3 regions of the Streptomyces sp. NPDC090088 genome follow, and region 3 is predicted to be linked to each of the others. Evidence: riboswitches for the same ligand, from Rfam matches in the RefSeq annotation. Region 3 holds a riboswitch; each other region holds the start of a gene.
The links. Region 3 has a riboswitch for S-adenosylmethionine ahead of ACIPSJ_RS23170 (ABC transporter substrate-binding protein). Riboswitches for the same ligand answer to the same signal wherever they lie in the genome.
Positions count from the first base shown of each region.

Region 1: linked by a shared signal. The riboswitch ahead of ACIPSJ_RS06350 (aminotransferase class V-fold PLP-dependent enzyme) and the one ahead of ACIPSJ_RS23170 (ABC transporter substrate-binding protein) in region 3 are both predicted to bind S-adenosylmethionine.
Region 2: linked by a shared signal. The riboswitch ahead of ACIPSJ_RS33175 (amino acid ABC transporter permease) and the one ahead of ACIPSJ_RS23170 (ABC transporter substrate-binding protein) in region 3 are both predicted to bind S-adenosylmethionine.

Region 1 covers NZ_JBIVDZ010000001.1:1,440,946-1,444,143, forward strand. The annotation lists gene trpD (anthranilate phosphoribosyltransferase) at 105-1,169, shown strand; SAM riboswitch class IV at 1,325-1,441, shown strand; gene ACIPSJ_RS06350 (aminotransferase class V-fold PLP-dependent enzyme) at 1,606-2,967, shown strand; gene ACIPSJ_RS06355 (PQQ-binding-like beta-propeller repeat protein) at 3,036-3,198, shown strand, end outside.
Region 2 covers NZ_JBIVDZ010000007.1:479,380-482,577, forward strand. The annotation lists gene ACIPSJ_RS33165 (putative leader peptide) at 15-182, shown strand; gene ACIPSJ_RS33170 (glutathione S-transferase C-terminal domain-containing protein) at 274-1,137, shown strand; SAM riboswitch class IV at 1,215-1,326, shown strand; gene ACIPSJ_RS33175 (amino acid ABC transporter permease) at 1,736-2,716, shown strand; gene ACIPSJ_RS33180 (amino acid ABC transporter ATP-binding protein) at 2,713-3,198, shown strand, end outside.
Region 3 covers NZ_JBIVDZ010000004.1:706,045-709,242, forward strand. The annotation lists gene ACIPSJ_RS23165 (isopenicillin N synthase family dioxygenase) at 1-819, opposite strand, end outside; SAM riboswitch class IV at 1,223-1,334, shown strand; gene ACIPSJ_RS23170 (ABC transporter substrate-binding protein) at 1,617-3,198, shown strand, end outside.

The sequences.
Region 1 (3,198 bases), on a different contig from region 3:
GGCCCCCGTCCGTACACCGGACGGGGGCCCTTCGCGGTGCCCGGGGCTGGATAGGGTAGGCCTCACAGGCACCATTTCCCGGTACGACGATCAGGAGCGGCCTTATGAGCGCTGTGACCCCCGCTGGAGGCGACACCGCGGCGGGCCGTTCCTGGCCCGAGGTACTGAACGCGCTGCTGTACGGCCAGGACCAGAGCGCCGAGGCCACGGCCTGGGCGATGGACCAGATTATGCGCGGCCAGGCGACCGACGCCCAGATCGCCGGCTTCGTGGTCGCGCTGCGGGCCAAGGGCGAGACGGTCGAGGAGATCAACGGCCTGGTCCGCACGATGTACGAGCACGCCAACCTCATCGAGGTGCCGGGCCGCACGGTCGACATCGTCGGGACCGGCGGTGACGGCGCGAAGACGGTGAACATCTCCACGATGTCGGCGCTGGTGGTGGCCGGCACCGGCGCGAAGGTCGTCAAGCACGGCAACCGCGCCGCCTCCTCCGCGTCCGGCGCCTCGGACGTCCTGGAGAAGCTCGGCGTCAACCTCGACCTGACCCCGCAGCGGGTCGCCGAGGTAGCCGAGGAGGCCGGCATCACCTTCTGCTTCGCCGTCAAGTTCCACCCGGCGCTGCGTCACGCGGGTGCCGCGCGCGGCCAGTTGGGCATCCGCACGGTCTTCAACATCCTCGGCCCGCTGACCAACCCCGCGCGGGTGCGGGCCCAGGCCGTCGGCGTCGCGGACCCGCGCATGGCCCCCGTCGTCGCGGGCGTCTTCGCCGAGCGCGGCAACTCCTCCCTGGTCTTCCGCGGCGACGACGGCCTCGACGAACTCACCACGACCGCCACGTCCCACGTCTGGGTCGTCCGCGACGGCAAGGTCACCGAGCAGACCTTCGACCCCCGTGACGTCGGCATCGACCTGGTCCCGGTGGAGGCCCTGCGGGGCGGCGACCCGTCGTACAACGCGGAGGTCGCCCGCAGGCTCCTGGACGGCGACCAGGGCCCGGTACGGGACGCGGTCCTGCTGAACTCGGCGGCCGCCCTGGTCGCCCTGGACCCGGGCCCGGGCACGCTGCCCGAACAGCTCCGCGCGGGCATGGACAGGGCGACGGAGTCGATCGACTCGGGCGCGGCCAAGAGGGCCCTTGAGCGCTGGGCGGCGGCGACGAACAAGTAGCGGCGGCGCGGAGGTCCGGCACCGCCGGGTCCCGCCGTCGCGGCGGCGCGCAGCCCCGCGCGGCGTTGTCGGCGGTGCCCGGCCGGCCAGGCCCTCGTTCCGTCATCCGGACAGAGGTTGCGCGGCGGCGATCACTTCCCTTACGTTTCTTCCCAGGTCATGAGTGACAGTCATGAGGCCCCGGCCGACTGTCCGGCAACCCTCCGTCCGTGGCGGGGTGCCCCGGGTGAAGACCAGGTCGTAGGCAGCGAGGTCTACGGCAAGCGCGGACCCCTCGACACACCAGGGGTCCTGGTCGTACGAGGGAGCCTTCTGTGAGCAAGCGAATGCGATAGGGCGTCGAGCCCCGCCTCCGCGTACCCCTTTTCAGCTTTCCCCGTGCCGTCGACACACCGTCCGGCACGGCGGTTCCGCTTACCCTCACAGGAGTTCCGCCATGTCTGTCTCCACCGCTGCCTCCGCCCAGTCCGTTTGTGCCCCACTGCCCGTTCTGGGCCGGGATGTCGCCGTCCCGCTGGTCACCGGCGGCGAGGTCACCTACGCCGCCCTCGACTACGCGGCCAGCGCCCCCGCCCTCCAGCGGGTCTGGGACGACGTCGCGGCGTACGCGCCCTACTACGGCAGCGTCCACCGCGGCGCCGGCTACCTCTCGCAGCTCTCCACGGACCTCTTCGAGAACGCCCGCCGGACCGTCGCCGAGTTCCTCGACTGCCGCCCCGACGACCAGCTGGTCTTCACCCGCTCCACCACGGACTCCCTGAACCTGCTGGCCCGCGCCCTCCCCGCCGACTGCCAGGTCTTCGTCTTCGAGACCGAGCACCACGCCTCCCTGCTGCCGTGGCAGGACGCCCGCGTCACCTACCTCAACGCCCCCCGCACCCCGCGCCAGGCAGTCGAGACCCTGGAGCGCGCCCTCGCCGACCGCGACCCCCACGGCCCGGCCCTGGTCTGCGTCACCGGCGCGTCCAACGTCACCGGCGAGCTGTGGCCGGTACGGGAGCTCGCGGCCGCCGCGCACGCCCACGGCGCCCGGATCGTCCTGGACGCCGCCCAGCTGGCCCCGCACCACCCCGTCTCCGTCCAGGACCTGGACGTCGACTGGGTCGCCTTCTCCGGCCACAAGCTGTACGCCCCCTTCGGCTCCGGCGTCCTCGCCGGCCGCGCCGACTGGCTCCAGGCCGCCGAGCCCTACCTCGCGGGCGGCGGCGCCAGCCGCAAGGTCACCCGGCGCGAGGACGGGGGCGTGGCCGTGGAGTGGCACGAGAGCGCGGCGCGGCACGAGGCCGGCTCGCCCAACGTCATCGGCGCCTACTCCATCGCCGCCGCCTGCAAGGCGCTCACCGAGGCCGGCTTCGACACGCTGGTCGCCCGTGAGCGGCACCTGATCGAGACGGTGCGCTCTGGACTTGCCGAGGTTCCGGAGGTCCGGGTCCTCTCCCTCTTCGGCGACGACGCCCCGCGCGTCGGCGTGATCAGCTTCGTGGTGGACGGCTGGAACAGCTCCCACTTCGCCGCCGCCCTCTCCGCCGAGTACGGCATCGGCGTTCGCGACGGCCTCTTCTGCGCCCACCCGCTGGTCAGGACCCTCCTCGGCTCCGACCCCCAGACCCAGGGCGAGTGCGGGGCGCCGGAGGCGGCACCGGGCGAGAAGTCCCTCAACGCGATCCGCGTGAGCTTCGGGGCGGGGACGCCGGACGAGCACGTGGAGCGGTTCGTGGGCGCCGTACGGGAACTGGTCCGGGACGGCGCGAAGTGGAACTACCGCACGGAGGACGGCCGTTGCGTACCGGCCGTGTGACGGACTGACGTCCACTCGCGCGTATACGCTCACCTCGGCAGCTGTACGGAGAGCAGGGGGAGCGCGGAGTGCAGGAGCTGCGGGAGACTGACCCGCGGACCATCGGTCCCTACCAGGTCCTGGGCCGGCTCGGGTCCGGAGGCATGGGCGAGGTCTACCTCGCCGAGGCCCGGGGCGGCCCCCGGCTCGCGGTCAAGGTGGTGCGGGCCGAGCATGCGGAGGACCGCACCT
Region 2 (3,198 bases), on a different contig from region 3:
GAAAGATGGGTCGCGTGCGCACGCTCACCGGCAGACCGCGCCGAGAGAGCCGTACGCCCTGGGCGGCCCCCCTGCTCACCTCCCGCCTGCACATCGATCTGCAGCGTGTGTGCAGCGCCATCAGCCTCGGCGCCACCGGCCTCGGCGCGACCGGCCGCAGAGCCCTCGGCCGCAGGGGCTGAACGCCCGCTCGCCCCGCACGAGCCGGGCCCCCGCCCACCGACGAACGCTTCCGCCGCGCGTACGTCCGCGCGCCCGCATCTGGGGAGACGCATGTCCATCACTCCGCTCGCCGCCCTGCCGTCCGTCCGCACCGCCCCCGCCTTCCGGGGCCGCATCGGCCGCGACGCGCGCAGCGGCCACTACGCGGTGCCGCGCCGCTACCGGCTCCATCTGGCCACCGCCTGTGCCGACGGCCTGCGCATCGCCGTCGGCCACAGCCTGCTCGGCCTCGACGACTGTTGTCCGGTCACCTTCCTGCCCGCGGTCCCCGACTGTCCCGACGGCAGCCACACGGCGCTGCGCCCGCTGTACGAGGCGAGCGCCCACCGCTACGTGGGACCGGCCCTGGCGCCCGTGCTCAGCGACGACTGGTCCGGCCGGATCGTCAGCACCCACAGCCGTGACATCCTGCGCGACCTGGACCGGCACTTCGGCGACGGCGTCACCCGGCTCCACCCGTGCGGCGCCGAGGCCGAGATCGAGGCCGTCGAGCGGCTCTGCGCGGAGGGCGTCGAACAGGCCGCACAGCGCGCCGGGCGCGAGGGCGGCGACCCGGAGGCACTGGAGACGCTGCTCGCCACCCTGGACGAGCTGGAGCGCCGGCTGACCGGGGTGGAGTTCCTGATCGGCGGTCAGCTCACCGCCGCTGACATCGAGTTGTGGGTGGCGCTGGTGCAACTCGACACCGTGCACCGCACCCATCTGGACGCCTCCGCCGTGCACCGCATCGCCGACCACCCGGTGCTGTGGGCCTACGCCCGGCGGCTGGCCGCGCATCCGGCCTTCGGCGCCCACCTCGACCTCGACGGCATCGCCCGCCGCCACCACGGCCGTTGCCAGGGCCTGGAAGCCGCCGGCGCGGCCGTCCAGATCCTGGACTGGGCCGGCCATGCGGCGGACGTTTCCCGCAGGTGAGAGCGGCCCGAACCGTTTCGCCAGCTGGACAGGCGTTGACATTCGTTCGGGCAACTGCGTTACTTACGGACCAGAACGGTCAAGAGCGTCAGCATCAAGCCCTGGCTTGCTGACCGGCAACCCTCGCATCGCGGTGGGGTGCCCCAGGTGACGACCGGACCGGATGACGACGTTCGGTAAGCGCGAGGCCCCGCCCCGGGGCCATCACACAAGACAGGTGACGGACATGTACGCAGCCTCCAGGACGGCCGAGCGCCGTGCCCAGGGCTGCGTACAGCCGTATCCGAGCCCGCTCGTCGCCGACCGTGCCGTCGACCTGCTCCGTGTCAACAGCGCCCTGTGTAGCGCGTGTACCGCACCGGGCTGTGCCCGCTGTCGGGTCTGACCAGGCTCTTCCGCCTTCGCCCCGCAGTTCTCGCCGCTCGGCTTTCCTGACGTAGACACCGCTTCTCTGACGTAGACACCGGCCGCCCGGTGTGACGCCGTCCGCCCACCCCCGCATCCCGCGCGCCCCGCGTGCCGTGCCGTGCCCGAACACGGCGCGGTACCGCGTTCCCGGCCGCGGCACCAGGGGTGTCCGACTCCGCCGGAGCCCGCCATGAGTGAACCCCCAGGCGCCACCATAACCGCGCCCGCCGCGCCCCCCGCTGACAAACCGTCAAAACCATTGGCAGCGCAGCGAGTTCTCCCGCTGCGCCGACCCGGACGGTGGATCGCCACCGCCGCCGTCCTGGTCCTGGTCGCCCAGTTCGCCCACGGGCTGGTGACCAACCCCTTCTACCAGTGGGACCGCTTCGGCTACTGGTTCCTGCGGCCGACCCTCCTCGACGGACTGGTCATCACCCTCGAAGTCACCGCCTACAGCGCGGTACTGGGCCTGCTCGGCGGCATCCTGCTCGCCCTGGCCCGGCTCTCGAAGAGCCCGGTGCTGCGCGCGGTCAGCTGGACCTATGTCTGGGCGCTGCGCTCCATCCCGCTCATCGTGGTCCTGCTCTTCCTCTACAACTTCAGCGCCCTGTACAAGACGTTGAGCGTCGGCGTCCCCTTCGGGCCGGCCTTCTTCTCCTTCGACGAGTCGAAACTCGCCACCGACATGGTGATCGCCGTCATCGGTCTCAGCCTCAACGAGGCCGCCTACGCGGCCGAGGTGGTCCGCGGCGGCATCCTCTCCGTGGACCAGGGCCAGCACGAGGCCGCCGCCGCGCTCGGCCTGCCCAAGGGCTACCAGTTCCGCAGGATCGTCTTCCCGCAGGCCCTCAGGTCGATCACCCCGAACTACGTCAACCAGCTGATCGGCCTGATCAAGGGCACCTCGCTGGTCTTCTACGTCTCGCTGCTCGACCTCTTCGGGACCGCGCAGAGCATGGGCTCCACCTACCCCGGCGACATCGTGCCGCTGCTCCTGGTGGTGACCGTCTGGTACCTGATCCTGACCAGCGTCGTCTCCGTGATCCAGTTCTACGTCGAGCGGTACTACGCCCGCGGCGCCACCCGCGCACTGCCGCCGACGCCCCTGCAGAAGCTCCGGGCCGGCCTCACCGACCTGCGGGCCCGCATCCGCCGGGAGGCCGCCGTATGAGCAGCACCGACACCCTGGAGACGGCCCCCGCCGCCCTGGAGATCCACGACGTCCACAAGTGGTACGGCACCCACCGCGTCCTCGACGGCATCGACCTGACCATCCGCCCCGGCGAGGTCACCGTCATCCTCGGCCCGTCCGGCTCGGGCAAGTCCACCCTCCTCAGGGTCATCAACCACCTGGAGAAGCCCGAGATCGGCCATGTCAGCATCAACGGCGAACCGATCGGGGTGAAACGGCAGGGCGAGCGGCTCAAGGAACTGAGCGAGCGCGCCATCCTGGCCCAGCGCGGCCGGATCGGCTTCGTCTTCCAGAACTTCAACCTCTTCCCGCACCTGACCGTCCTCGACAACGTGGCCGCCGCCCCCGTCGCCACCGGGAAGCTCACCAAGCCCGAGGCGCAGGCCCTGGCCAAGGAACTCCTGGAGCGGGTCGGCCTCGGCGAGCGCGTCGGCGCCTACCCCCGCCAGCTCTCCGGCGGC
Region 3 (3,198 bases):
CGAGTAGCGGTCGACACCCGGCTGCGGGCTGACGACCCGGTGCCGAGTGGCTTTCAGATAGCCCTGGGTGGCGATCTCCAGCATCTCGCCGATGTTGAACACGAAGGCGTCGGGCACCGGCACCGCGTCGATCCAGCCGCCGTCCTCGCCCTGTACCTGGAGTCCGCCGACGTCGTCCTGCTGGAGCAGGGCGAGGTAGCCGTAGTCCTTGTGCGCGCCCACCCCCTGGTCGGCGTCCCGGGCGGCGCGCGGCGGGTAGTGCACGATCTTCACATGGACGGCCGCCTCGTCGTCGAACCACTCGTCGAAGTAGCCCTCGTCCTGTCCGAGCGCGGCCGCCAGGGCCCGCAGCACCTCCCGGCTGACCCGCAGCGCCTCCGCCTGCCAGCGCAGCACGATGTCCTTGAGCTCCGGGAGCGCGGACGGCCACTGGTTGGGGCCGATCAGGCGCAGGTGGTCGGGATCGTCCGGGCCGGTCTCCACCGCCGCGCGCTCCGGGCCGATGTCGATCTGCTCCCGCCAGTCGGCACTGCCCGCCGTGTACTCGGTCCCGGTGCGCGTATAGCCGCGGAACTGGGGCGAGTTGACGTTCTCGATCTCCAGCCGCTGCTCCTCGGGCAGGGCGAAGAAGGCGCGTCCCGCGGCCAGCACCTCGTCCCGCAGGGCGGCCGACACGCCATGGCCGGTGACGTAGAAGAAGCCCACCTCGTGGGCCGCGGCCCGGAGTTGGGCGAGAAAGGCGGTGCGGTCGGCTTCCTCGGCGTTCCGGTCCCGGAACCGGGAGATGTCGATGACGGGCAGGGCTGGGGGCTGGGCCATGAGGGTTCCTTCGCGGCAACGGCAGCCGACCGCCCCGCACGGCCGCCCGGAGGGACGGGCTCTGACCGAGGGCGGACGGAAGGAGGAGCAGGCGGAGAGAGGGGAACGAGGTCGCGACGAGCCGTGGGACGGCGATCAGCAACAGACCTGGTCGAACTGGTCGGCGCGGCGGCTCGCCCAGAACGGGTCGAGCAGCACCGTGTGTGCCGGGCCAGTGGTCTCCATGGCCGGATCAAAGCACACCCGGCAAGGACGCGTCCACCACGCGTCCGGGCGGGCGAGACACCCTTCGGACGCACTTGTGCGCCTCGAACGCCCGGCTTCCGTGGGGCAGTTCGTCCACGTCCCGGCCTCCCCCGACCGGTCTTGACGCCGGAAGAAACGTCGATCTACGGTGTGCGCGAGCTACGAGTTCCGGTGATTCAAGCCCTGGCTGGCCGGACGGCAACCCTCGACGCAGTGGGGTGCCCCAGGTGACGGCTCGGCGGATCTCTTTGTTTCTGCAAGTGCGCTCGCATCGGCCGCCGGATCGGCCGGGACCCGGGAGGACGGCGTGGTGACGGCACTCATGCTGTGCTCGCGGCGCCATGTCGACCTGCTGCTGGTGTCCAGCGCCCTGTGTCGCGGCTGATCCCGCCCGCACCGGGCCGCCCCCTCGCATAGACCGCTCCACCCCTTTCCTTTCTCGCTGATTTCTCGCTCATTTCTCGCTCTTTTGTCGCGATCTCGCAGGCCGAGGCACGCTCCCGTGCCCCGGCTGCCTCGCGCACCCCCGACGCGGAAGCGGAGAACTTCTGATGACACTCCCCTACGGCTCCAGGCCGAACAGACCGCTCCGCCCCGGCGGCCTGGGCGCCGTGTCGCTGGGCACGGCGTTCCTGGTGGCGCTGACCGGCTGCACCAGCAGCAAGGACGGCAGTGGGGCGGACTCCGGCTCGTCGATCACCGTGGGTACGACGGACCAGGTGGCGAGCCTGGACCCGGCCGGTGCCTGGGACGCGGGTTCCGGCACCGTGGAGAGCGAGGTCTACGCGACCCTGCTCAGCCAGCGCAACGGCTCGGCGGACGTCACTCCCGACCTGGCCACCGGGATCAGGCTGACGGGGCCCAAGCAGTACACCGTCACGCTCCAGAAGGGCCTGAAGTTCGCCAACGGCCACGAACTCACCTCCTCCGACGTCAAGTTCAGCTTCGACCGGAATCTGCGGATCGCCGACGAGAACGGCCCGTCCTCCCTGCTGTACAACCTCGCGTCGGTCGCGGCCCCGGATCCGACGACGGTCGTCTTCACCCTCAAGTCGGCCAATGACACGCTGTTCCCGCAGGTGCTCTCCACGGCCGCCGGCGAGATCGTGGACGAGCAGGTGTTCCCCGCGGACAAGATCCTCGACGACACCTCGATCGTGGCGGCCAAGCCGTGGAACGGGCCGTACGGGATCGCGAGTTACGACAAGAACTCGCTGGTGTCCTTCACCGCCAACGCGGCGTACAAGGGCCGGCTCGGCACGCCGAAGACCAAGAACGTGCGGCTGAAGTACTACACGGACGCCGGCAATCTGAAGCTGGACGTGCAGCAGGGCACCATCGACGCCGTCTACCGCACGCTCACCACGGCCGATCTGGACGACCTCGCCAAGCAGCGGGACGTCAGGGTCCACACCGGCTCCGGCAACGGCATCCGCTACATCGTCTTCGACTTCGCCACCCAGCCCTACGGCACGAAGACGAAGAACGCCGACCCGAAGAAGGCGCTCGCGGTCCGGCAGGCCGTCGCGGACTCCGTCGACCGGGCCCAACTCGCCCAGCAGGTCTACAAGAACACCTACCAGCCGCTGTACAGCTCCGTCCCGGACGGCCTGACCGGCGCCACCCCCTCCTTCAAGTCGCTGTACGGCGACAAGAAGGGCGGCCCCGACCCGGCCGCGGCGACGGCCCGGCTGAAGGCGGCGAAGGTCAGCACCCCGGTCACCCTCAACCTCCAGTACAACAGCGACCACTACGGCTCGTCCTCGGCCGACGAGTACGCGCTGGTCAAGTCCCAGCTGGAGGCGACCGGGCTGTTCAAGGTGAACCTCCAGTCCACCGAGTGGACCCAGTACGGCAAGGACCGCGTCAAGCACCTCTACCCGCTCTACCAGCTCGGCTGGTACGCGGACTACCTCGACGCCGACAACTACCTCTCGCCCTTCTACTCGGCCAACAGCTGGGTCGCCAACGCCTACGACGACCCCGCCGTGCGCACGCTGATCCAGAAGGAGGAGACCGAGACGGACGCCGCGAAGCGGACCGCGCTGCTGAAGCAGGCGCAGGACAGGGCGGCCACTCAGGTACCGCTGCTGCCGCTGCTCCAGGGCTCCACCGCCATCGTCACCCGCAGCG